2 linked regions of the Flocculibacter collagenilyticus genome follow. The protein of the gene in region 1 binds, or shares a complex with, the protein of each later gene. Links are inferred from orthologs where the notes say so. Each region holds a gene or a part of one and is shown in the gene's direction. Other genes may lie near its edges. The genes, in order: HUU81_RS01630 and pabB.

What was found.
Region 2: the proteins of HUU81_RS01630 (region 1) and pabB are in contact, whole or in part, in a solved structure (PDB 8RP0), measured with the Escherichia coli proteins. The link is inferred for Flocculibacter collagenilyticus from one-to-one orthologs.

The regions. Positions count from the first base shown.
Region 1 is NZ_CP059888.1:346,951-359,764, forward strand. Bases 4,891-7,859 are described here. They hold HUU81_RS01630 (anthranilate synthase component II), read left to right. Parts: upstream 4,891-6,067; coding sequence 6,068-6,652; downstream 6,653-7,859. Other genes in these bases: trpS (tryptophan--tRNA ligase), read left to right, coding at 4,891-5,135; HUU81_RS01625 (ion transporter), read left to right, coding at 5,211-6,071; HUU81_RS01635 (DUF1801 domain-containing protein), read right to left, coding at 6,665-7,093; HUU81_RS01640 (type I secretion system permease/ATPase), read left to right, coding at 7,416-7,859. In the rest of the region: HUU81_RS01590 (AAA family ATPase), read left to right, coding at 1-701; HUU81_RS01595 (Dam family site-specific DNA-(adenine-N6)-methyltransferase), read left to right, coding at 698-1,510; HUU81_RS01600 (DUF2970 domain-containing protein), read right to left, coding at 1,563-1,766; HUU81_RS01605 (hypothetical protein), read right to left, coding at 1,780-2,106; HUU81_RS01610 (TorF family putative porin), read right to left, coding at 2,322-2,993; rpe (ribulose-phosphate 3-epimerase), read left to right, coding at 3,292-3,969; more of trpS, read left to right, coding at 4,131-4,890; more of HUU81_RS01640, read left to right, coding at 7,860-9,749; HUU81_RS01645 (HlyD family type I secretion periplasmic adaptor subunit), read left to right, coding at 9,751-11,214; HUU81_RS01650 (hypothetical protein), read left to right, coding at 11,228-11,935; HUU81_RS17525 (calcium-binding protein), read left to right, coding at 11,954-12,814. UniProt on the Escherichia coli protein: Part of a heterodimeric complex that catalyzes the two-step biosynthesis of 4-amino-4-deoxychorismate (ADC), a precursor of p-aminobenzoate (PABA) and tetrahydrofolate.
Region 2 is NZ_CP059888.1:1,375,435-1,388,124, reverse strand. Bases 6,231-9,075 are described here. They hold pabB (aminodeoxychorismate synthase component I), read left to right. Parts: upstream 6,231-6,863; coding sequence 6,864-8,288; downstream 8,289-9,075. Other genes in these bases: HUU81_RS06040 (L-serine ammonia-lyase), read left to right, coding at 8,952-9,075; HUU81_RS06045 (CoA pyrophosphatase), read left to right, coding at 8,291-8,866; HUU81_RS06055 (fumarate hydratase), read right to left, coding at 6,231-6,572. Also shown: HUU81_RS06065 (TonB-dependent receptor), read left to right, coding at 1-2,587; HUU81_RS06060 (S9 family peptidase), read right to left, coding at 2,740-4,860; more of HUU81_RS06055, read right to left, coding at 5,043-6,230; more of HUU81_RS06040, read left to right, coding at 9,076-10,328; HUU81_RS06035 (hypothetical protein), read right to left, coding at 10,412-10,927; HUU81_RS06030 (MFS transporter), read right to left, coding at 10,960-12,402; HUU81_RS06025 (helix-turn-helix domain-containing protein), read left to right, coding at 12,498-12,690. UniProt on the Escherichia coli protein: Part of a heterodimeric complex that catalyzes the two-step biosynthesis of 4-amino-4-deoxychorismate (ADC), a precursor of p-aminobenzoate (PABA) and tetrahydrofolate.

The DNA.
Region 1 (12,814 bases):
GTAGTGATGCTACAACAAATAAAACTGACGAATTGGCCTTAGACTTAAGCTGGCAGCAGCTAGAGCAAGATAATATTAAAGATATAGCTACTTCAAAGGCTGTTGCTTCAGCTTCTTTAACCACTAATGCAATACAAGAACAAGGTATTGATCAAGTACCGATATATGCTAGTGATGCTGATAACGCCTCAGTTGAAAATGCGGTTAAGAGTACGGTTAAAAGTGTGGATGAAAGTGTGGATGAAAATCTTGCCAATATTAATCGTCCATCTGAAAGTCAAGTAAGTACACATGAGAATAATAACCGTACTGAAATTAACCAGATTGAGTCTCAAGCAGAGATAATCACAAACGAAGCAATGCAGGCTATCGAGAGTGGTACTTATCAGTACCATAATAGGGAAGTACATAAGTTAAACCCATCCTCTTATACGTTACAATTAACAGGGGTAAGTAGCGAACAAACGTTAGCGCAATTTCTTCGGTATCATCAGTTAGAGAACACCGCGATGGTGTATACTACACAGCGTAATAATAAGCCTTGGTATGTAGTTATTTATCAAGTTTACAACAGCGCTGAGCAAGCCCGAATAGCAATAAACAAACTGCCTCAGCAGCTTCAAGCTATTCAACCATGGCCAAAATCAATAGCTGCAATCCATCAAGAGTTAGCCGCAAACCAAACAGAACAAAATGAATGATTAAAAAACATAGGGCCTTTTTAAAATGGGCAGGCGGCAAGTACTCATTAGCTGAAAAAATTAACGCGAATTTACCTAAAGCCAATAAGCTTGTAGAGCCATTTGTGGGAGCAGGCTCAGTCTTTCTCAATTCTGATTATGAGCGCTATCTATTAAATGACATCAATGCAGATTTAATTAACTTATACAATGAGGTTAAATTTAATGCTGCAGAGTACATTAATGATGCTCGTAAATTGTTTGTGGCTAAAACTAATGACAGAGAGACTTATTATGCGCTCCGTCAGCAATTTAACGACTCCGTTGATGTGTATGAACGTTCACTGTTGTTTCTGTACTTAAATAGACATGGTTATAACGGATTGTGCCGATACAATCGCTCAGGTGGTTTTAATGTGCCATTCGGGGATTATAAGAAACCTTATTTTCCTGAGGCTGAATTAGAATATTTTGCTGAAAAAGCACAAAAAGCTACCTTTATATGTGAGAGTTATGAAGCAGTTTTTAGGCGTTTAAGAAAGGGCAATGTTGTTTATTGCGATCCACCTTACGTGCCATTAAGTAAAACAGCTAGTTTTACATCGTATGCGAAGCAAGGGTTTAACTTAGATGATCAAGCTAATCTAGCGTTATTGGCAGAGCATGCTTGTCAGCGCGGCATCACAGTGCTCATTAGTAATCACGATACAACGTTAACACGTAAGATTTATGATAAGGCTGAGCTAAGTACATTAAAAGTCGGGCGCTCCATCAGTCAAAATGGAAGTACACGTACTAAAGTAGATGAGTTGTTTGCGCTATATCGTTAATAAACTTGCATACTTGTTGCCTATCATTGGCAGTAATGTATTAGAGATAGGGTTAATTAATCACTACACTAACAATAGCAACGAGCGTGAGTACGAAAAGGATAACCATCACAATGCCGACCACAATGTAAGGCAGTGGGTTACCTTGATTAAAGTCTTGTTGATAGTTTTGTTTACTCTGCACACCAAAGAAAGCCGCCATAACACTTAATACTATTTGAAAAAAGGTTGGAGACTTTTCTTTGCTGGCATTCATTTATTAATCACCATTATGATGTATGGTTCTTTGGTGTTGTATCAGGTACTTTATCCGCACTATTTCTACTAATTAATTCTAGTAAATCCAAAAAGTGGAACTGTGTAGAACGGCTTTTGCCAGACAGCCAAGACAACCAGCTTTCGTTAGATGCTTTAGGTATGGCGCATTGATTATGTGGATCGCTAATTGGCAAACTTGCATCAAAACTTGTTTTGGCTTGGCAATTACAGTCGTGAACTGCTACTTCTACTTTTGCATTTACAGATAGTAAAAAAAGAAGTGGCGCTGTGAGTAAGCTCGTCAACAATATCCCTTTTTTATGTTTAAAACGAAACATAATAAACCCCAGTGATTCCAGTCGATTTATTGTACATTAATAATAGGCAGTCAGACAGCTTCTACCTAATAAAGTTCGACCAATTAGCTAAATTGCGCGATAAAAAGATCGAAGAGCATTAACTTAAGGTTAACGCTCAAGTACATATACGACAGTGCCATGATTATTTAGTTGTATAATAAATAAAGGGTTTTATTGCGTTTTCAAGTGATACGTTAAAAAGTTTTTGACCATGATACAGCAAACTTCGTATCGTCATCCCCGGACTCTTCATCAGCTTTTGATACAGTAAAAACAAAATCATCTTTACTGAGATCGGCTTGAATATATCGATAGTCATTATCGCCAGCGATTGCTTCATTCTCATCAAAATTGTAATAACCGTAAGTCAGCGCTAAATTAAAGCCTTGGCTTAATTCAAATTCGTAGCCAACGTAATAATACATATCACCTTCAGCAAATGTTTCATCATCTTTCGCATCACTATTAATTGTATATGCCACACCATAACTTAATCCTTTGTAAGCGCCCTTGAAGTATAATTCGCCAAAGTTTATATCGTCATGTGCTTCAGCCGGATAGGCATAATAGATATAGCCAACATCATAGCTTGCTTCACCCATTTCTTTGCTGAATCCAAGGTAAGTATCAATCTCAGTACCTGAGTCATCGCCAAACTTAACGCTGCCTAACCAAGCACCAGCATAAAACCCTTTTTCATGCTTGTAATCTAATCCACCTGATACTGATGGGTTATCATCACTTTGAGAAACACCCCGCCATAAATAATTACTTGTGATACCAAAATTTCCGCTGAGTTCAGCATTTGCCGAAAATGAGCTCATCAGTAGTGAGCTAGCAAGTACACCTAGGATTGTAAGTTTCATTGAATTTATCCTGTTAATTTATTGATTATTAAGATATTAGCCATTTTTACCAATATTTAATCAAACAATATGCCAACGTTTTTTAGCAGGTTAATCAATAAGATAGTATAAAAATCAAGAAAGGGTTAGTGGTCATTCACATAATTGGTGCACTTTTGCTTTTGATTGGTGCAATGCTGATTTGATATACCCCTCTATTTTTAGCAAGGTGAAGTTAACTACTAATGAAGTAAACAATAAAATAATGCTATGATTTATCCACTTTTTACCCTACACACTCAATTATTAGTAAATTATTATGAATAAAGACTTTTTGATTGCGCCCTCAATACTGTCAGCAGATTTTGCTCGCTTGGGTGATGACGTTGCCAAGGTGCTTGAAGCGGGCGCTGATGTTGTCCATTTTGATGTAATGGATAATCATTATGTTCCCAATTTAACCATGGGGCCGATGGTATGCCAAGCCCTGCGTGACTATGGAATTACGGCACCTATTGATGTGCATTTGATGGTAGAGCCTGTTGATCAAATTGTGCCGCAATTTGCTAAAGCGGGTGCAAGCTATATTACATTCCATCCAGAAGCATCCAAGCATGTGGATCGTACTTTACAGCTTATTAAAGGTGAAGGCTGTAAATCAGGCTTAGTATTAAATCCGGCAACATCGCTGTCAGTTGTGGAACATGTACTCGATAAAGTCGACGTTATTTTATTAATGTCGGTCAATCCTGGATTTGGTGGGCAATCGTTTATTCCGCAAACATTAACTAAATTAAAGCAAGCGAGGGCGTTAATCGACCAATCAGGATTTGATATTCGGTTGGAAATTGATGGCGGCGTAAAAGTTGATAATATTGCTGAAATTGCAGCAGCAGGCGCTGATATGTTTGTTGCAGGCTCTGCTATTTTCAATCAGCCGAATTATAAAACGGTTATAGAGCATATGCGTGATGAATTAAGTAAGGTGCCTCGTTAACAGTAAGATTAAGTAAATCGCCTTTTATTGCTAAATTATTCAGTGTTAAAGCCTGTTAAATGTTACAGGCTTTTTTAATGCCTTTTCATGCTTTGTTTCCTAGCCATTTGCGATTACAATATCGCCCCTATTTTGCCAATAATTGTAAGACAGAGAATAGTATGACTAAACCAGTTGTTTTAAGCGGCGTGCAGCCTTCAGGGATTTTGACGATAGGAAACTACATGGGTGCACTTCGTCAGTGGGTTAAGCTACAAGAAACACATGATTGCTTATTCTCAATTGTAGATTTACATGCCATTACAGTAAGGCAAGATCCACAAGCGCTACGCTCAGCATGTTTAGATGCCGTTGCGCTTTATGCCGCGTGTGGTATCGACCCAGAAAAAAGTACAATTTTCATTCAGTCTCATGTTCCAGAGCACACGCAACTTTCATGGGTATTAAACTGCTACACCCAGATGGGCGAATTAAGTCGCATGACGCAGTTTAAAGATAAATCACAAAAAAATGAAAATAACATCAACGCCGGTTTATTCTCGTATCCAGTATTAATGGCAGCAGATATCTTGTTATATCAAGCAGACGATGTGCCTGTTGGTAGTGATCAGAAGCAGCATTTAGAGTTGGCTCGTGATATTGCAACGCGCTTTAATAATTTATATGGCGATGTGTTTAAAGTGCCTGAACCTTATATCCCAGAGTTTGGCGCACGCATTATGAGCTTACAAGAGCCAACCAAGAAAATGTCTAAGTCTGACGACAACTTAAATGCTTTTGTTGGTTTGCTAGAAGAACCAAAGAAAATTGCGAAAAAGATTAAGCGTGCGGTAACGGATTCAGACGAGCAAGCTCGTATTTACTTTAACACTGAAGAAAAGCCGGGTGTTTCTAACTTATTAACGCTGCTTTCATGTGCGACAGGAAAGTCAATTGAAAGCTTAGTGCCTGAGTACGAAGATAAAATGTATGGGCATTTAAAAGGCGATGTAGCCGATGCAGTCGTGGCTATGTTAGAGCCAATTCAAGCACGTTTTAAAGAAATCCGTGAAGACCAAACAATGTTAGACAATATTATGCGTAGTGGTGCCGAACGTGCTTCTGCGCGGGCAGCCCACACTTTAAAATCTGTATACGACGTAGTGGGCTTTGTGCCACGACCATAAGCATAGGTAGTAGCACCTTAGGCTTTGTAATCGTTGTTAGTAGTAAGATTATATTAGGTAAATTGAAACATCATGATCACAGCTCGCCGTTGTCAGGCTTACTTTCAAGTATTAAAAAGTAATAAGATTTTCGAACTTTTTGTTATCAGTGTCATTATTGCGTCAGCGCTTTTGATAGGTGTAAAAACATATCCTATATCTGACACCATGCATACTGTGACAGTAGCACTCGACTATTTTATTACGATCTTTTTTGTGCTCGAACTTTCAATTCGCTTTATCGGCGATACGAATAAAAAGCGGTTTTTTCACAACGGCTGGAATGTTTTCGACACTTTGATAGTGGTGATCAGCCTTATCCCAATTGATAACTCTGAAATGGCGCTGATAGCTCGTTTAGTAAGAGTCTTCAGAGTATTAAGAATGATTTCGATCATTCCCGAGCTGCGTATTTTACTTGCTTCGTTACTGAAAGCATTGCCACAGCTTGGCTATGTGATGTTGCTGATGTTTATCATTTTCTATATATATGCAGCCATTGGTGCCACGTTATTTAGTTCAATTAACGAAGATCTGTGGGGCGACATCACCATTTCATTATTAACGTTGTTTAGGGTGATGACATTTGAAGATTGGACCGATGTGATGTACGAAACGATGGAAGTATATCCACTTAGTTGGAGTTTCTACCTTACTTTTATCTTCTTTACTGCATTTGCGTTTTTAAACATGGTGATTGGTATTGTTGTTAATGTGATGGAGCAAGAACACGAGAAAGCCAGAAAAGAAGCAGCAGAAGAAAATGACGAACCAACGCTGGCAGATTTACAACAGCAAATAGCAGCGTTAACCGTGTTGGTGCAACAACAGCAAAGCGTATCGCTTCAACCTGATCAGAAGAGTATTAAAACGGACAACCAACTGGTCAATTCATGATTTTAATGATTGATAACTATGACTCGTTTACCTTTAATCTTGTGCATTATGTACGAGAGTTGGGCGAACGAGTGGTTGTTAAGCGTAATGATGAAGTTTCAATACAGCAGATTGAACAGCTTAACCCTAACTACATTATGATTTCACCAGGGCCATGCTCGCCAAATGAATCGGGCATTTCGTTAGATGTTATCAAGCAATTTTCTGGCCGTATTCCTTTACTTGGTGTTTGCTTGGGTCATCAAGCAATTGGCCAAGTATTCGGTGCTAACGTCATTAAAGCAAAACAAGTGATGCATGGCAAAACCTCCGTTATCAAACATAATAGTTCTGGCGTTTTTCAAGGGTTGAATAATCCGTTAACGGTTACGCGCTATCACTCACTAGTTATCGAAAATGAAAGCTTACCCGATCAGTTTGATGTGACCGCATGGACAGAAACGCCCGAAGGCAGCGTTGATGAAATCATGGCGATTAAACATCAGTCATTACCAATTGAAGGCGTACAATTTCACCCAGAAGCGATCCTTACCGAGCAAGGGCATCAGCTACTGCAAAACTTTATTCAGCGCTATGCGTAAACGCTGCTGCAACTACACGGTTGAGTACCTTTCTCGCATATAGTCGAGTGATAAACTAATTAACTGCTTTAATACTTCAATATCCACATCCGCTAATTTGTTGATATACAAACAAGACTTCCCCGTTTTATGCTTACCTAATTGCGCAAGTAATTCGTCGTATTGACTAAATCCCGACATGATATAGAGAGAAAAGTTTTGTTTGCGTGGAGAAAATCCAGTTAACAAAAAATCACCCTCGCGCCCGCTGTCGTACTTATAATGATATTGGCCAAAACCGATAATAGATGATCCCCACATCGTCGCTGTTTCGCCGCTCAATTCAGCCATTAAAGTTAACAATGTATGTGCGTCGGCTTTTTTCGTTGGGTTGTCAATATTGATAATAAAATCAATTACACTTGCATCGGTTGGAACGGTTTTGTTTTGGTTCATAGTCATATTATCTTCTTATCAGCTAACTAAGCGTATGAGTATTTTAGAAGATTGCAACCCACATATTATTTAACATAAGTTTATTGAAAATGTAGTAATTAGATCATTTGTTAATCTAATTTAGGTTGATTGTTTTTATTTTAGTTAATTTTGTTGATTAATACTTTCTTATCAGTATGATGGCGCCATACTAATTATGAGTATTTACTCGGTAATAACCGATTGTTAAATAAGATTATTTTAATTGCTTGGTAAATATAAAATATGGCAGTGACTTGCGTATAAATTACTTTTATCAAAGCAATCATTTTTTAAATTGAGTTGATGTATGCAGTCAGAGTTATTCGATCCTGGTCTTATTGCTTTAGTTAATATCGCAAAACTTCACAACATTCCCATTGAAATTTCGCAATTACAGCATCAATTTTCGCGTGAAAATGATGTGTTTAATGACAATGATATTTTAAGAGCGGCCAAAGCAACAGGGTTTAAAGCTGAAAAGCAAACGCCTGAACTTGTAAAATTAGACAACCATATATTGCCAGCAATAGCGAAAGCTCGAGATGGTAGCTACTTTATTTTGGCAAAAACAAACCAAGACGAAGAAAATGGAACAACCCGCTTTCTTGTTCAACGTATTGCAGAGCAGCACACGCCACCAGAAGTGTTAGAAGAAGGTGATTTTCAAAGCTTATGGTCTGGTGAAGTGCTATTGCTCAGGCCTAAAAGTCGTAATAGTTGGCTTAAACATGATGAGTTTAATATAAGCTGGTTTATTCCAAGTTTGAGAAAATATAAAAAGTTGTTCATTGAAGTGATATGGGCTTCACTTTTTATTCAACTGTTCGCACTTGTAACACCATTATTTTTCCAAGTCGTCATGGATAAGGTATTAGTGCATAAAGGATATAGCACGTTAGATGTACTTGCGATCGGCTTTTTTGCTATCGCACTATTTGATGTTGTGCTTGGTGGGTTACGTAACTATGTCTTTAGCCATAGCACTAATCGGGTGGATGTTGAGTTAGGTGCGAAATTATATAACCACCTACTTGCATTACCACTGTCTTATTTTAAAGCTAGAGCTGTTGGGCAAAATGTCGCTCGTGTAAGAGAATTGGATACCATTCGCAACTTTATTACAGGATCGGCTCTTACTTTACTTATAGACTTATCTTTCACCGTTATCTTCTTTGCGGTACTGTGGTGGTATAGCCCTACTTTAACTTGGGTAGTACTTGCTACTATACCGCTTTATATCTTGTTATCTCTGTTTATCACTCCTATTTTACGTCATCGCTTGAACAACAAGTTTAAGTATGGCGCTGAAAATCAAGCCTTTTTAGTTGAGTCTGTCACTGGAGTTGAAACGGTTAAGTCTCAAGCAGTTGAGCCACAGTTTCAACGCAAGTGGGAAGATCAGCTAGCCAAATATGTTCATGCATCATTTCGAGCTCAAAACTTGGGAAATATATCTAATCAAATAGCGAGTTTTATTAGTAAGTTAACTACTTTAGGTATTGTGTGGATTGGTGCTCATTTAGTGATGAAAGGGGATTTATCAGTCGGTCAGCTTGTTGCTTTTAATATGATAGCAGGGCGTGTAAACGAGCCAATTCTTAAATTGGTTGGACTATGGCAAGAATTCCAGCAAGCAGGTATTTCACTCAAGCGATTAGGAGATATTTTAAATTCACCATGTGAACCAGGATTTAATCCTAACAGAAGTACTTTGCCAAGTATTCAAGGAAAGGTCACATTTGAAAACGTTAACTTTAGATATGATCCAGAAGGTCAGCGAGTTCTTCACAGTTTAGAATTACAAGTTAATCCAGGAGAAGTGCTAGGGATAGTCGGTCGTTCAGGCTCTGGTAAAAGTACACTCACCAAGTTAATTCAGCGCCTACATGTACCTGAATCGGGTCGAGTATTAGTAGATGGTGTTGATTTGTCGATGGTGGATACAGCATGGCTTAGGCGTAATGTGGGGGTGGTGTTACAAGAAAACTTTTTATTTAATCGCACGGTTCGTGAAAACATTGCCTTGTCTAACCCCGGGTTACCTATGGAGCAAGTTGTAGAAGCTGCAAAACTTGCCGGTGCACATGAGTTTATTTTAGAGTTACCAAACGGATATGATTCCATGGTTGGCGAACAGGGCGCTAATTTGTCAGGTGGCCAAAGGCAACGATTAGCTATAGCTCGAGCGTTAATGAATAACCCTCGCATTTTAATTTTTGATGAAGCGACAAGTGCTCTCGACTATGAGTCAGAGCGAATTATCCAAGAAAACATGGCTCGAATTTGCTATAACCGAACGGTATTCATCATTGCTCACCGATTAAGTACTGTTCGTGGCACAGATCGGATTGTAGTGATGGATAAAGGGGTGATTGTTGAACAAGGTAATCATGAGCAATTACTAAAACAGCAAGGATATTACGCTAAATTAAATGGTTTCCAAAACCATGTTCCTCCTATTAGGCCTATTAAACCGTTAAATCCCTTAGCGCAGTCAAAACCTATACCTGCAACTAAAAAAGCCAGTAAACAAGGTGCTTCAGTAATAAATACAGTACCGCATGAATCAGCTTCTGAACATAACGGGAAGCCTGCGATGCCTTCTAGTGCTATAGCAACATCAGAAGTGGTGGAGAAATAGAATGAATAAGGATTTATCAAATTCGCAAGAAGTCGTGGTTTCTCAAGGTCGTCAATTCTCGCCAATCAAACACATAGTAGAAGCATGGAAAACGCGAGGAAAAATAGGCGATAACACTATACCGCGTAAAGAAGCTGCATTTATGCCTGCGGCACTAGAAATCCAGCATACGCCTCCACGTCCGATCGCACGATGGATCATTTATATCATTATTGCATTATTTATTTTTGTAATTGTTTGGGCATGTTTAGGTCGAGTTAATATTGTTGCTGTTGCCGAAGGGCAAGTCATTTCATCTACAAGAATTAAAGAAATACAACCATTTGATCGCGGTGTTGTAAGCGCAATCCATGTTAAAGAGGGAGACTATGTAAAAGCAGGAGATTTGTTAATTAGTTTAGATAGGGTATTAACTAAAGCAGATGTTACTCGCTTACAACAGCAAATTCGGGATTTAGATGGGCAAATAATGCGCAATGAGGCGATGTTACTGCTGTTAGAAGAGGGGAGTGTATTAACGCCATTACTCGCATGGCAGAGTGTCAGTGAAAATCGCACCGTATCTTTTAAGCAAGGTGCTTTGTTGCATCAGCAATGGTTATCCCAGCAATGGATGGCTTATCAAGCTGAGCGTCAAGCATTGCAATTGTCATTGCAAAGTCGCCGTCAAGATAAGCTAGTTTCACAGCAAGTAATTGCAAAATGGCAAGCAATGCTACCGCTAATTACGCAGCGTGTTGAATCGTTATCCTCATTAGCTAAAAAGCAGATGGGAGCACAAAATCAATATTTAGAGCTAGAGCAGCAGCGCATTGAAATTGCACAAAGCTTGGCCGTTGAAACCGCAAAATTAAATACTCAAGACTCTGCAATTGCTGAAGCAGAAACGCAACTTAACTTATTAACATATAGATTAAAAACAGAGCTTTTGGGTCAATTGAACCAATTTAAAACCCAACATGAGACTTATCAACAAGATTTTAGTAAAGCACAAGAACTGAATGCAAAGCAGTCTATCCGCTCACCAGTGGATGGTGTTGTTCAGCAACTTTTAATTTCTACGGTAGGAGGAGTAGTGACACCTGCCCAGCAGCTGATGTTAATTGTACCTGAGCAAGATCAATTAATTGCAGAAGTCTTCTTGGAAAATAAAGACATTGGCTTTGTGCAAGAAGGGCAAGCAGCAGAGGTTAAATTACATACTTTTCCTTTCACTAAATATGGCGTAGTACATGGAGAAGTAACACATATTTCGGATGATGCAATTCAAGACGAAAAACGCGGAGCGATATTTGCTATGCAGGTTCGGTTAAAAGAGCATGCACTGTTGGTGGAAGGCAAAGAGATTAAGCTAAAACCAGGTATGACGTTAAGCGTAGAAGTACAAACTGGTAAGCGCAGGTTAATAGAGTTTTTCTTAGCGCCATTACTAAGATACAAGAGCGAAAGTATTCGCGAAAGATAAGCAGGAAGCAAAAATGTTAAAACATATTACGATGAAGCGAGTGCTGCTTGCGCTTCTTGTTATATTTTTAGTCATAAATATAGTTCAAGTAGAATGGGTAAGTACTTACAAACAACATTTTTATGTTGATGAAGCATACTGTAAAAGTAAAGGCGAGTTGAATCCCGTATTCAAAGAAAGGGTTGACGGACAGCATAAAACTGTAAATGTTGCAGGGTATCAGGTGCACTTACCTAAAAACTTTTTTATCTCGGGTAAGACAGAAGGGAACTACAATAAAAGTTGCTCTACTGCTGTGCATTTAGTACTCCATCATGCTGTTCTGATTGGAACAGACATCACTCCCAAAATACCTGACAATACACATGTTGTTGTAGGGATTTCTAAACATAAACATGGACGTTCGACTGCAAGGCACAAGCAAGCGGATGTTAAGTACGACGAAAAGTTTGATCTACAATTTTATATTAATCCAATAACTAAAAAATCTAACTTTCTAACTGGCAAACTTGCCCCGCACGAGCGCGTTACCAAAGAAGCTAAGCAAACAGGTGAAGTTCGTTTCATTTGTTACGATGACCCTCGCAACACAAATTTTTCAAACTGCTCAACGGTCGAGCAGATCCACCCAGATATCACGCTAGAAATTACGTTGCAAACAGAGCACTTAATGCATTGGCGAGATATCTATTTATTTATCACAAACATGTTTATTAAATAAATCTAGTAGAGGTATAACGTGCCACATTATTTGACTGATGAGCAAATTCAAGAGTTATTAGCGCTGAGAAATGAAGGGCTAAATGCAGAAGGTAATTATTCACATATATACGAGCGAATTGTGGAAATGTTACCAGATGAAATACCGGATAGCATGGTTAGATTATGGTTTCGTGGAGCAGCGGAAGCAAATGCTGGCACAGGGGCATACGCTGTGCTTATTCGTGAATTCAGTAAGATGCAAATGGCGCTTCGGGGTGTAGGGTATACACCTGAATTGATGCAAGAGGCCTCAAATAAAGTTGCTGAACAAGCAATGGAAGATTTATTTGGTAAAGAGGGGGCTTTTGATGATTCACGTAGAGATCCTGAAACGGGATTGTGGACATTTTTAACTATTGAAGATATTGCTGCAAAAGATGCGACGGCTGTAGGAGCTGTATTATTTGGCAATTTGGCAGACGATACAGCTGGTGGAAACATTAATGCTGGGTGGGCTGGTACACTGCTATTTTCATCTTTGGGTAGCAATCAAACATGGCGTTTAATATCAGCGGGTGATGGTGGTAGTGCGGATGCTAAATTGAATCGATTAGATGATATTAAAAACTTAATGTTTGCTGCGCATGCGTTTAACCATGCTATGAATGAAGTCATGTCGCTAGGTGAGCATACATTAAATGGACTTATAGACTACGGAATTGGTGATGAAACCACATGGAGCTCACCATCAGCAGTTTGGAGTTATGTGACTGGCAACTTGGCGGGGCTAATGTCTGGTGATGCCGCAACAATCATGCAAATGATTCATAGAGCTGGCCTAGAAAAAACACTGAGTTGGCTAATGACGACTATTACAGGTGAACAGACAACTGTTACT
Region 2 (12,690 bases), 1.0 Mb from region 1 along the record:
AAGCAGTGAATCTGTCATGATTATGGACAGCGCGACCATTGAGCGCTTGCCCGTGGCGCGCGATGTGACCTCTGTTGCCCTATTGGCACCAGGTGTTACTCAAGGTGATTCCGCATTCGAAGGCGATAGTAAGTTAGCCTCATTTAGTGGCTCATCTGTAGGTGAAAATGCTTACTATATCAATGGACTTAATACTACAAACTTTAGGAATGGCTTAGGTGGCTCGCAGGTGCCATTTGAATTTTATGAGCAATTTGAAGTTAAAAGTGGTGGATATGGTGCTGAATATGGTCGCTCTACCGGTGGTGTAGTAACAGCAATTACTAAGTCTGGGGGTAATACAACAAAGTTTGGCTTCTCAGCTTATTACGAACCGGATGCATTGAGTGAAGATAAACCTAACGTATTCAACGCTGCAGGCGAAGAAGTACAAATCGGCGATCAAGATGAAAAAGATGAATATGATTTCAATGTTTACTCATCTGGCGCCATTATAAAAGATGAGCTGTTTTATTATGTATTGCTCAACCCAAGATCTCAAAACAAAAAATATAACTCATCCACTCTTGGCTCTACTAATTATTATGAGCGCGACCAAAGCTCGTTATTCTGGGGGTTAAATCTAGATTGGTATATCAATGATAACAACATTGTAGAATTTACCGCATTTAGCGACAAACGCGAAGAAGACCTTATAACTTCCACTTGGGATAGAGCGACAAACACCATTGTTGATGACTCATCTGCAAAGTCTTTGGAAGAACGCGGTGGTGATAACTACGCCTTAAAATACACGTCAATCATTACAGATGATCTACAAGTAAGTGCACTTGTTGGCTTAAACCGATATGACAGAACAGATAGTAGTGAGTTCGATACGACTTGTCCTTGGGTTTATGATTCGCGTGACGGTGGCCTTACTAAAATGGGCTGTTGGGCTACCGCAAACACAGTTACGGCTGATGACGAACGAAAAGCCTTACGCATCGATGTAGACTACAACATTGGTGATCACGCACTTCGTTTTGGGTTAGATTTTGAGTCTAATACCATCAATAATATCGAACAATATTCTGGTGGTCGATATTACCGTTACTTTACCGCGGGTGAAGGCGGTGCGTTTAACGGTCAATTAGCTGAAGGCGAAGAGTACTACCGTTTAATTGAACGAACCAGTAATGGGTCATTTGATACTGATACAACAGCGCTTTATTTCCAAGATACTTGGCAAGCTACTGACAACTTGGTGCTAACCTTAGGTGTTCGTAATGAAACGTTTGACAATATGAATATTGAAGGCGATTCATTTATTAAGGTCACTAATCAATGGGCGCCTCGAATTGGTGCATCATGGGATGTTAATGGTGATGGCGAAACGAAAGTGTACGCACACTTAGGGCGTTATTATTTGCCCGTCGCGGCAAACACAAATTTACGTTTAGCTGGCGCAGAGCTATATACTCGTCGCTACTTTAAACTCGATGGCTTGACCGCTGACTCGACGCCAACCAATGATTATTATGATGATATAACGGGCACAACCAATGATCATCCAAATCAAATTGGCGCAACCACTGTATACGATGATGGTATAGTTGCTGATACAAGTTCAATTGTTGATGCGAATATTAAGCCTATGTATCAAGACGAATTGATTGTTGGCTTTCAACATCAATTGAATGATGATTGGACTATTGGCGTACGCGGCACCTATCGAGATTTAGCAACATCAATTGAAGATATTGCTATTGACGCAGGTTTGCAGCGTTACGCAGATGAAAACTCTGGTGTCGACCTAGAACTGGGTGGTTTTGATTATTATGTACTTACCAATCCTGGTAACGACATGCAAATAACAGTAGATGCTGATGGCGATGGTGAGCTAGACAACATTACCTTAACTGCAGAACAACTTGGATACCCAGAGGCTCAACGACAATATGCTGCATTAGACTTCATGTTTGAGCGAGCATGGGATGGAAAATGGATGTTGCAGGGTTCTTATACATGGTCGCATAGCTGGGGTAACTCAGAAGGTGCAGTGCGTTCAGATAATGGCCAAGATGATTCTGGTTTAACAACTAACTTTGACCAACCAGGGTTAACTGATGGTGCGTATGGCAACCTACCAAATGACCGTCGTCATCAAGTAAAACTATTTGGTGGATATTCCATTACTGAAAATCTTACTTTTGGTGCAAACTTCTCGTGGCAAACGGGTCGTCCACTAAATGCATTCGGTTACCACCCAACCGATGACTTTGCTCAAGCTTATGGCTCTGAATCTTTCTATAAAAATGGCCAACTTGTTCCACGCGGTAGCCTAGGCAATCAACCTAGTTTCTGGAGCATGGATTTAGCCGCTAAATACGCTATGGAAATCCAAGGTGCTGATGTCGTGTTTGCACTCGACGTTTTCAATGTGTTTAACAATGATACTGTTAGACAAACATACGAAATTGCTGACTCAGAAGATTCTGGACACTTTGAAGGTGTAGGTACACATCCTACTGATGAGTATTTTGGACTAGCAGACAACCATCAAACACCAAGATATGTACGTTTAAGTGCAACGGTTAGGTTCTAATTAGTTACAAATAGTTAGATCAATGCACGTAAAGCCCCGCTACTTAGCGGGGCTTTTTATTACCACCAAACAAAAAATCTGTTACAGGGTCAAAAAAGCCAGTGCTGTACACTGGCTCAATCAGGTTCGTTCAACACTAAAGTGTAACTTTATTATTCACTTTCTGGTTTTAGGTAAGTATCCATCCAGCTGAAAACTTCACCATACCAGTGCTTAAGGTTTTCTTTATTTAATATCCAGTGATTTTCATCTGGATAAACAACCAGTTTCGAAGGAACGCCTTTACGCTGCAACGTTGTGAACGCGGCCAAGCTTTGTGCATAAGGTACACGATAATCTTTTAAGCCTTGAATAACTAGCATTGGCGTTTTCCAGTTATTCACGTAATTGGCAGGATTAAATTTAGTATAATCTTCTGAACCATCAAATACTGGGCCACCCATGTCATGTTCTGGAAACCACAGTTCTTCTGTGGTGTTATAAAAGCTGTTCATGTCGAATAAACCTGCATGATTCACTAAACACTTAAAGCCATCACTCCAGTTACCCGCTATCCAGTTCATCATGTAGCCACCATAGGAAGCGCCCAACGCACACGCGTTATTTGCGTCTAACCAAGGTTCCGCTTGCGTAATATGTTGAAAACCTTTTTTAAGATCTTCTAGTGGTTTTCCGCCCCAGTCTCTTGAAATAGAGTCAGTAAATGCTTTGCCATAGCCTGTTGAGCCATGGAAGTCGATCATTACCACGCCATATCCCTTCGCAGCCCATAGCTGTGCATTCCAGCGAAAATGGAACATGTTGCCAAAAGAGCCTTGTGGACCACCATGAACTAAAAATGCCACAGGATATTTTTTACCTGCTTGATAATTTGCAGGCTTTAGCCAATAACCATAAACCGTTTCGTCATTCCAACCTTTAAAGTTAAATTGCTGGTACTCACCAAACTTAATATTGTCTAACTTATCTTTGTTAACATCGGTTATTTGACGGATATTGTTTCCTTCACGACTAATCATGTAAACATCTTTAGGATGTGACAAGCTATGTTTAGTGAACAATAAGCTGTCGCCAACAAGCTGTACATCTGACGCATAACCAGAAGAGTAGACTTTTCTAACATCACCAAAATTAGTGCTAATTTCGTAAATGCTACGCTGACCAATATCTTGCGCTGTTACATAAAGCGTACGATTGTCTGCGGCGAAAGTCATAGAAATTACAGAACGGTCCCAAAGTGGTGACACCTCTTTAGTGACCCCTGTTTTTAAGTCTTTAAGCATAATTGCGAAGCGATCAGACTCGTAAACTTCTTCTTTCATGGCCGCATACGCCATAAAACGACCATCTTTAGAGAACATGGGGTGGCTATCCCACGCTTTATTTTCTGTAGTCAAATTAACTGCATCACCACCTTCAATTGAAACCTGATACAAGTCAAAATTAGTGTGCATCGGCTGCTGGTTATCTGGCTTCTTCGCACTAAATACAATGTTTTTACTGTCTGGCGTAAAGGCAACTTCTTCCATTCCAGAGAATGGTTTAGCCGGAATGTCAGTATTCCAACCCTGTTGTAAATCGACTGCTTCAGTAATTTTTTTATTGCTACTTAATGGCGCTAACGAGGCGACAAAAACATGTGTACGTAAGTCATCTTTCCAAGTATCCCAGTGACGTACAAACAATTGATCATATACTTGACCAGAATGCTTCTGCTTTGACTTGTCTTCTTTGTGTTTCGTTGTACAAGCCAGTGTTTTACAACTTGGTAGCACTGACATAGCCAATGCTAGCTGTTTGTTGTCTGGCGATAAAATTAGCCCTTCCACATCTAAAGGTAAATCAGTAACCTGCTCGGCTTCACCACCACTTAAATTAAGTTTCCAAACCTGAGTACTGCCCGTTCGGTCAGCTAAAAAGTAGAGTGATTGACTATCACTGCTCCACTGCACACTGTGTTCAGAGGATTGATTGCTGGTAAGCTTCGCAATTGAAGGTGTTTGTTTGGTTAAGTCTCTTAGATATAAATTGTCTGACGCCTTTTTTCCTTCATCGTCATACGCTTTTACACCATAAACTAACCACTTTTGATCTGGTGATACTTTTACATCATGTAATTTAGAAAACGTATTTAATTTTTCAACAGTTAAGTATGGAGAATTAACACGCTGCTCAACTTGGTTTTCAACCGCTACTTGATTTGAAGTTGATGATTGCGCTTGCATCGCAGTAGCTTGGCTAGCCAGCACCAAGGTAGGTGTAGCAAGTAGCATGCAACTTAACGCTAACTTACTATAAAAATGTTGTTTTATTCTTTTCATTATAACGCTCCCTTCACTCAATATCTTTTGAGTTCATTTATTTTGTATTCTTTTCTTTCTTTGCAAGTTAAAAAGCTATACCCATAAAAGAAAAAGAGCGTTTATCACGCTCTTTCATTTACCGTTAGCGAGCCTTATTTAGATAGCTCACCATCAAGTTCTTCTATTTTGGCTTTCCAGATTGCAGGACCACGCTCATGTGCATTAGTGCCTTGGCTATCTACGGCCACCGTAACTGGCATATCTTCAACTTCAAACTCGTAAATTGCTTCCATACCCAAGTCTTCAAACGCAACCACACGTGCTTTCTTAATTGCTTTTGCCACTAAGTAAGCGGCGCCACCAACAGCCATTAAGTAAACCGCTTGATGCTGTTTAATACTTTCAACTGTTGCAGGGCCACGTTCAGCTTTACCAATCATGCCTGCTAGCCCTGTTTTTTCTAGCATCATGTCAGTAAATTTATCCATTCGGGTTGATGTTGTAGGTCCTGCTGGCCCAACAACCTCGTCGCCAACCGCATCTACTGGGCCAACGTAATAAATAAATTTACCATTGAAGTCGACACCTTCAGGCAATGGTTCACCACTCTCAATCAAACCTTGAATACGCTTATGCGCCGCATCACGACCAGTTAATATTTTACCTGATAACAACACTGTTTCGCCGGTGCGCCACTCTTTGATGTCTTCTTTGGTAATATCATCCAAATTAACACGACGCACGTTATCACCTAGCTCCCATGTGACTTTTGGCCAATCTTCTAGCTTTGGTGGCTTTTGATCGTAAGGGCCCGAACCATCAAGTACAAAATGCGCATGACGAGTTGCAGCACAGTTTGGGATCATCGTAATCGGTTTTGAGGCTGCATGAGTTGGAACTGAGTTAATTTTTACATCAACGACCGTTGTTAAACCACCTAAACCCTGTGCGCCAATACCTAGGTCATTCACACGTTTGAAGATTTCTAAACGTAGCTCTTCTTCGGCATTTTCAGGGCCACGGTCCATTAACTCTTGAATATCGACTGGATCCATTAGCGACTCTTTTGCCAATACCGCAGATTTCTCTGCCGTGCCACCAATACCAAGACCAATCATCCCTGGAGGACACCAACCTGCCCCCATAGTAGGAATCGTTTTCACTACCCAATCAGCAATAGAGTCTGAAGGATTCAACATAGCCATTTTAGACTTGTTCTCTGAACCGCCACCTTTTGCAGCAATCATCACTTCAACTTTATTGCCAGCAACCATATCAATATGAACAACCGCTGGCGTATTATCTTTTGTATTAGAACGTTTCCCAGCTGGGTCGGCAACAATTGAAGCACGTAACGGATTGTCTGGATTCAAATATGCTCTACGTGTGCCTTCATCAACCATTTGCTGAACGGTTAAGTCGGTTTTGTCCCACTTAACATCCATGCCTACTTTTACAAAACAAGTAACAATACCCGTGTCTTGACAGATAGGACGATGCCCTTCAGCAGACATTCGTGAATTAATTAGGATTTGTGCTATCGCATCCTTGGCAGCTTGGCTCTGTTCTTTGTTATAGGCTTTTTCTAATGCTTGAACAAAATCGAGTGGATGATAATAAGAGATGTATTGCAGTGCATCTTCAACACTGTCGATGAAATCTTGCTGGCGGATTACCGTCATAATGAGCCCTTCCACGTATTTAAATGTGCTTTTAAATAATAGTATTAGTATTCTTATTAATGATGGTTTAATTAACCTTAAACCACTAAAAATAGTAGATACTAGGGTGTACCCTAAGATATCTCGTTAAAATAAGGCGAATATGATAACCTGCTTGGCATTTTGCGGCTAGTACTACAATCTAAAATAGCCTTTAACCATATATACCTAAAGAAATTGAAGATAACGATTACCGTATCTACAGCAAATAAGTTTCTTAGGTATCAATGACCAAATTTAGTAACGAATAACATGTCAAAACCCATTTTCATCCAGTCGTTCGACCGTGCCATTACACACTCAATTACCGACTTATCGTGCGTTTTTCCATTATTTAAAGACTTACCATGGGCCATGTTGCTTGATTCAGCCAACAGCAACCATGTAAATAGCCAGTATGACATTCTTGTTGCTGCACCTATTCATAAAGTTGAAGCCAAAAATAACCGTGTATTTATAGATGGCCATGACGTTGAATCAGACCCCTTTTCGGCAATAAATACCACCTTAAAGAAAGCGGGCCTCTATCAAGTAAAACGGCCTGCCAATGCCTTGGATAATGATGCTAGCCAATTACCTTTTTTAGGTGGTGCATTAGGCTACTTTGGCTATGATACTGGACGATACATTGAAAAACTGCCGCAGCATGCAAATAACGATATCAATATTCCTGACATGGCTGTTGGCATTTATCATTGGGCGCTTATATACGACAACAAAACGCGCACGTTATGGTTGATTGACCATTCCGATAATGCGCAACAGCGGTTTGACGATATTTCACAGCAACTGCTTACACAGCAACATATAAATATAAATCAAACTTTTTATATCACTGATCAATGGTCAGCTAACATGTCCGCAAAAGATTACGAGAATAAATTTAATGCGGTTCAGCGTTATATTCGCGAAGGTGATTGTTACCAAATCAATTTAGCACAACGGTTCTCTGCGTCGTACTCTGGGGATGAGTGGCAAGCATATCGTTTATTACGAAAAGAAAATCGTGCACCTTTTTCTGCCTTTTTATCGTTCGACGAGTTCAGTATCTTGAGCATTAGCCCTGAACGCTTTTTACAGTTAAACGGTCAGACTATTCAAACGAAGCCGATTAAGGGAACACGCCCACGCTCCACCAACGCAGAACAAGACAACGCATTAGCAGCAGAGTTAAAAGCCGCAGAGAAAGATCGTGCTGAAAATGTCATGATTGTTGATTTATTAAGAAACGATATCAGTAAAGTGAGTCAGCCAGGCACGGTAAAAGTGCCACATTTATTTGAGATTGAGAGTTTTCCTGCAGTCCATCATTTAGTGAGTACGGTAGTAGGTGAAATTGCACAACCTAATACTGCCTGCGACTTGTTAAGAGCTGCATTTCCTGGCGGGTCCATTACGGGCGCACCTAAAATTAGAGCCATGGAGATCATTGAGGAGTTAGAGCCTCATTGCAGAACAGTGTATTGCGGCTCTATTGGTTATATTTGTGCAACAGGTAATATGGACACCAGTATTACTATTCGTACACTTGTAGCTAAAGATAATACGCTATTTTGTTGGGCTGGCGGCGGCTTAGTGGCAGATTCAGTTATGCATAGTGAATATCAAGAAACCTATGATAAAGTAAATAAGATTTTACCTGTATTAGCAAGTTTGAATAAATTGGAAAGCAACTAATTATGACGCTTGAGGAATTCATTACTCGTTTTAATTTATTTCAACCCGAAGGCATTGTAACTCCTTTTCACAAGCAGCCTAAATTAAGGCAAGCGAGTGTCCTCATTCCATTAATTGATCATGGCACTTCATTATCTATCTTACTCACAAAACGTGCTGCACATTTAAAGCATCATCCTGGGCAAATTAGTTTTCCGGGTGGACGAGCCGAGCCTTATGATAATTCAGTTGTAGACACCGCGTTGCGTGAAACTGAAGAAGAAATCCAAATTTCACGCGAACATGTCAACGTTATTGGCGTGTTGCCGCAATATGCAACTATTTCAGGATATATGATCACGCCAGTCATTGGAGTAATTGAAAGTGGTTACGAAAGCGTAAACGACGAAAATGAAGTGGTTGATGCGTTTGAAGTTCCCTTTGAGTTCTTTCTTTATCGCCAAAACCAACATCAACTTATGGTACATCGGCTTGGCCAACAATACCCTATCCACTTTATGCCTTATAATGATAAGTTTATTTGGGGCGCAACCGCGGCCATGCTTAACCAACTGATTCATCAAATTGAATACCAATAAGCCCGACCAGTCTTTATCTTAGTTACAAATGCTGTGCTAAGGTTTATTATACGCGCCGAAGTTATACCAAACGATTAGAAGATTTATGATTAGTGTATTTGACATGTTCAGCATTGGCATTGGTCCATCAAGCTCTCACACCGTAGGGCCGATGCGCGCGTCAGTAAAATTTTGCGAAACATTGACTGAAAAAAACCTCTTAAACGAGGTTACATCGGTAAAAGCAGAGTTATTCGGTTCATTAGGACAAACAGGAGTAGGCCACGGTACAGGTAAAGCCGTTATCTTAGGCTTATTAGGATATTTACCAGAATCTATTGATCCTGAAATGATTGATAGTTTATTAGAAAATGTTGCGCAGACCGAGTCGCTAAATCTTAATAATCAAAAATATGTCGCATTCCCTAAACAGGGTGCAATTGTCTTTCATCGAAGAAAATCATTGCCAGGCCACGCCAATGGTATGACGTTATTTGCTTATAAAGGTGAAGAAGTTATTCTGGCTGAAAGTTATTACTCCATTGGTGGTGGCTTCATTGTCAATGCTGATAACTTTGAAAGTGAGAAAAACAAAGCGCTTGATTTTGAAGAGTCTCATTGTCCTCCGTATCCATTTGAAACGGCAGCAGAATTAGTTTCACTTTGCAAAGAACACGGCTTAAGCATTTCAGCATTAATGATGAAGAATGAAAAGTCGGTATTACCAGAAGCCGAAATAAGAGAACGATTGGTACAAATTTGGCACACCATGAAGGCTTGTGTTTCGCGTGGAATAAATACCGAAGGTATATTACCTGGCGGATTAAAAGTAAAACGCAGAGCGCCCAGCTTATATCACCGCTTAAATTGTGAAAACAGCAACGACCCACTACAAGCAATGGACTGGGTAAATTTATTTGCACTTGCTGTGAATGAAGAGAACGCTGCTGGTGGTCGAGTTGTTACCGCACCCACCAATGGCGCTGCTGGCATTATCCCTGCGGTACTCATGTATTATGATAAGTTTGTTAAAGAAGTGGACGATACAATTGCAGTACGCTACTTACTCACTGCAGCAGCAATTGGGATCTTATATAAAAAGAACGCATCTATTTCGGGTGCTGAAGTTGGCTGCCAAGGCGAAGTTGGTGTTGCATGTTCAATGGCTGCTGGTGCATTAACCGAAATTGTTGGCGGTAGCGTGGACAATGTAGAAAATGCCGCTGAAATTGGCATGGAGCACAACTTAGGGTTAACGTGCGACCCTGTTGGCGGGTTAGTGCAAGTACCTTGCATTGAACGCAACGCAATGGGAGCGGTAAAAGCGATAAACGCGTCTCGATTGGCATTACGTGGTACTGGCGAACATAAGGTATCGTTAGATAAAGTTATCAAAACCATGTGGGATACCGGCAACGATATGAAAACCAAGTACAAAGAAACCGCTCGCGGTGGCCTAGCAGTTAATATTATTGAGTGTTAATACTGCATTTCTTACTTCTTTAAAAGTTACTTCTTAAAAGTTAAATAAATAACGCAGTATTACATTAAAGTCGCTGCGTTATTTTACTCTGATAAATATTGAATCAACCGCCCTTCCGATTTTTCCTTTTTAAAATCACAACTCGTTAATCTAAACATTAATACATAATCTGATAAACATTCAGTATCATGAATATCGCCGGGCAAAAATGCCTTACAGCCACCCACGGTAATTAACTCTTCACCGCGACTTACCAAATGCGTTTTGCCACTTTGATTGGTAACCGAACTATATGTCGACATTGCCATACGACCATGCTGAATAGCATACAACACCCAGCCTGCACCATGATTGTGTGGCACTCTGTATTTACCTTGTCTTTCAACATGCGCTAAAAGAATAAAGCCATGCACCTCGTCTCGATATAATTCAATGCTTTCCTCCTTCTTCTCATGTAACTGTACAAGCCAAGGCTCTGTCGAGGGTGCTTTAGCAAGTTCGCTAAGCAATGCTCTGCTCTTACTCACTGTTTCGCTGTTTAATCCGCTCCAACATTGTGCAATCTCTGTTATAAAATGTCTTAAAGAATGTTTAATCATTATTTTTCCCTCTATACGTTTATCATTGTGAATTAATGTCTTGTTGTTATAGGTGTTGTTATACGTGCAGTTATTTGAGCCAATATTGCGACTACCAATAACAAACATGCTAAGTAGTAAGCTGAATGCAACCCGGCCTCTATCAGTTGAGAATGAGTCACTGAAGTACTTGTCATGCCAGAGTTGCTGGCAAAAATTGAACTCATTAGCGAAGCGCCGGTGAGTAAGCCAAGCATTCTTGATAGGTTTAATATGCCTGATACGCTACCGCGAGAATTCGCAGGCGCATTAATCATCGTAAATGTGTTATTCGCAGATAAAAAAATGGCATAACCAATTGATATAACAACCGTGCAAGCCATATAACCCACTAAACCATGCTCCACAGTTAACTGCGTCATGCAGAATGTGCCAAGCACCATAATAAATAGACCCGTTAAAATGATGTCTGTTAATTTATCAACAGTGGCAAAACGTCCAACTATTGATGATGTTATCGCAACCGCACAAGGACTAACGGCAATCACAAAGCCTATGTGAACCAAACTAAGCTGTAGTGCAATTGATAAATAAAACGGTCCGATAACCATCGAAGTCATCGCCACCGTCGATACCATTAAATTACTAAATAGGCTGGTTACACGTTCACCGTTACTAAACAAAGTAAAATTGATCAACGGAGATTGGGCCTGCTTTTCCGCATGAATAAAAAGCCACAAGAACAACATCGAAACAAAGAATAAACCGACGCTTTTCGCACTAACAATATGCACTGCCTCTTTAAGGCTAAAGGTGTAAATAACAATGGATAAAAAAAGTAAGACAATACCTAGGTAATCAACAGAAAATTTCTTTTTGGTTTGCGCACGGTGTGGATTAGGTATGTCAGGTAAGTACTTGTAAGCTATCAGGAAGGTGACACCACCTAAAAACGCTTTTATTAAAAAAACGCTCTGCCAGTTAATTAAGTCGGCAAGTATGCCGCTGATAACAGGCCCAAGAGCAGTACCTAAGGCAGACATACTTCCTGTTAACCCGATAACTGCGGCAACGTTACGCTTAGGAAAAACATCACTAATAATTGCCAACGTAAGGGTAATTAAGATTGCACCACCCACCCCTTGTATTGCTCTTACTGTAATTAGCAACCCTAAATTATCTATCAACCCACACATTCCCGCAGAAAGAGTGAATATGATGAGCCCTAATAAAAACAGTGGCTTACGACCGAGCGTATCACTTAACTGACCAGTAATTATTAAAGTAGGAGTTAAAGAAAGCATATAGGCAATTGTTACCCATTGAACGTCTTCAAAATTTGAACCTAACGCTCCCACTAATCTAGGTAAGATAATGTTCACGCTACTAATCGCAAGTGACGTAATAAATACCGTCATGGCTAGCACTACGGTGATACCAACACTTGAAGAAATAGGCTGACGTAATGCTGGGGTATTGTTTGACTTTTCTATCACAGTTATTTTTCTCTATGGAAAATAGTTTACTGGATAGCTATGATAAAACCTCAAGTTAACTTTAGGTCAAGTAAGAACTAAAAGAAGGTAGTGATATGAATAATAAAACCGAATTAACCATCAGAGAGGTCTCAATTCAATGTGGCATTCCGACGCCCACACTGCGCTTTTACGAAGAGAAAGGGCTAATTTCATCAATAGGCAGAAAAGGCATTACCAGAGTGTTTAAATCGAGTGTTATTGAGCAACTGTCATTAATATCACTTGCTCGATATGCGGGGTTTGCTT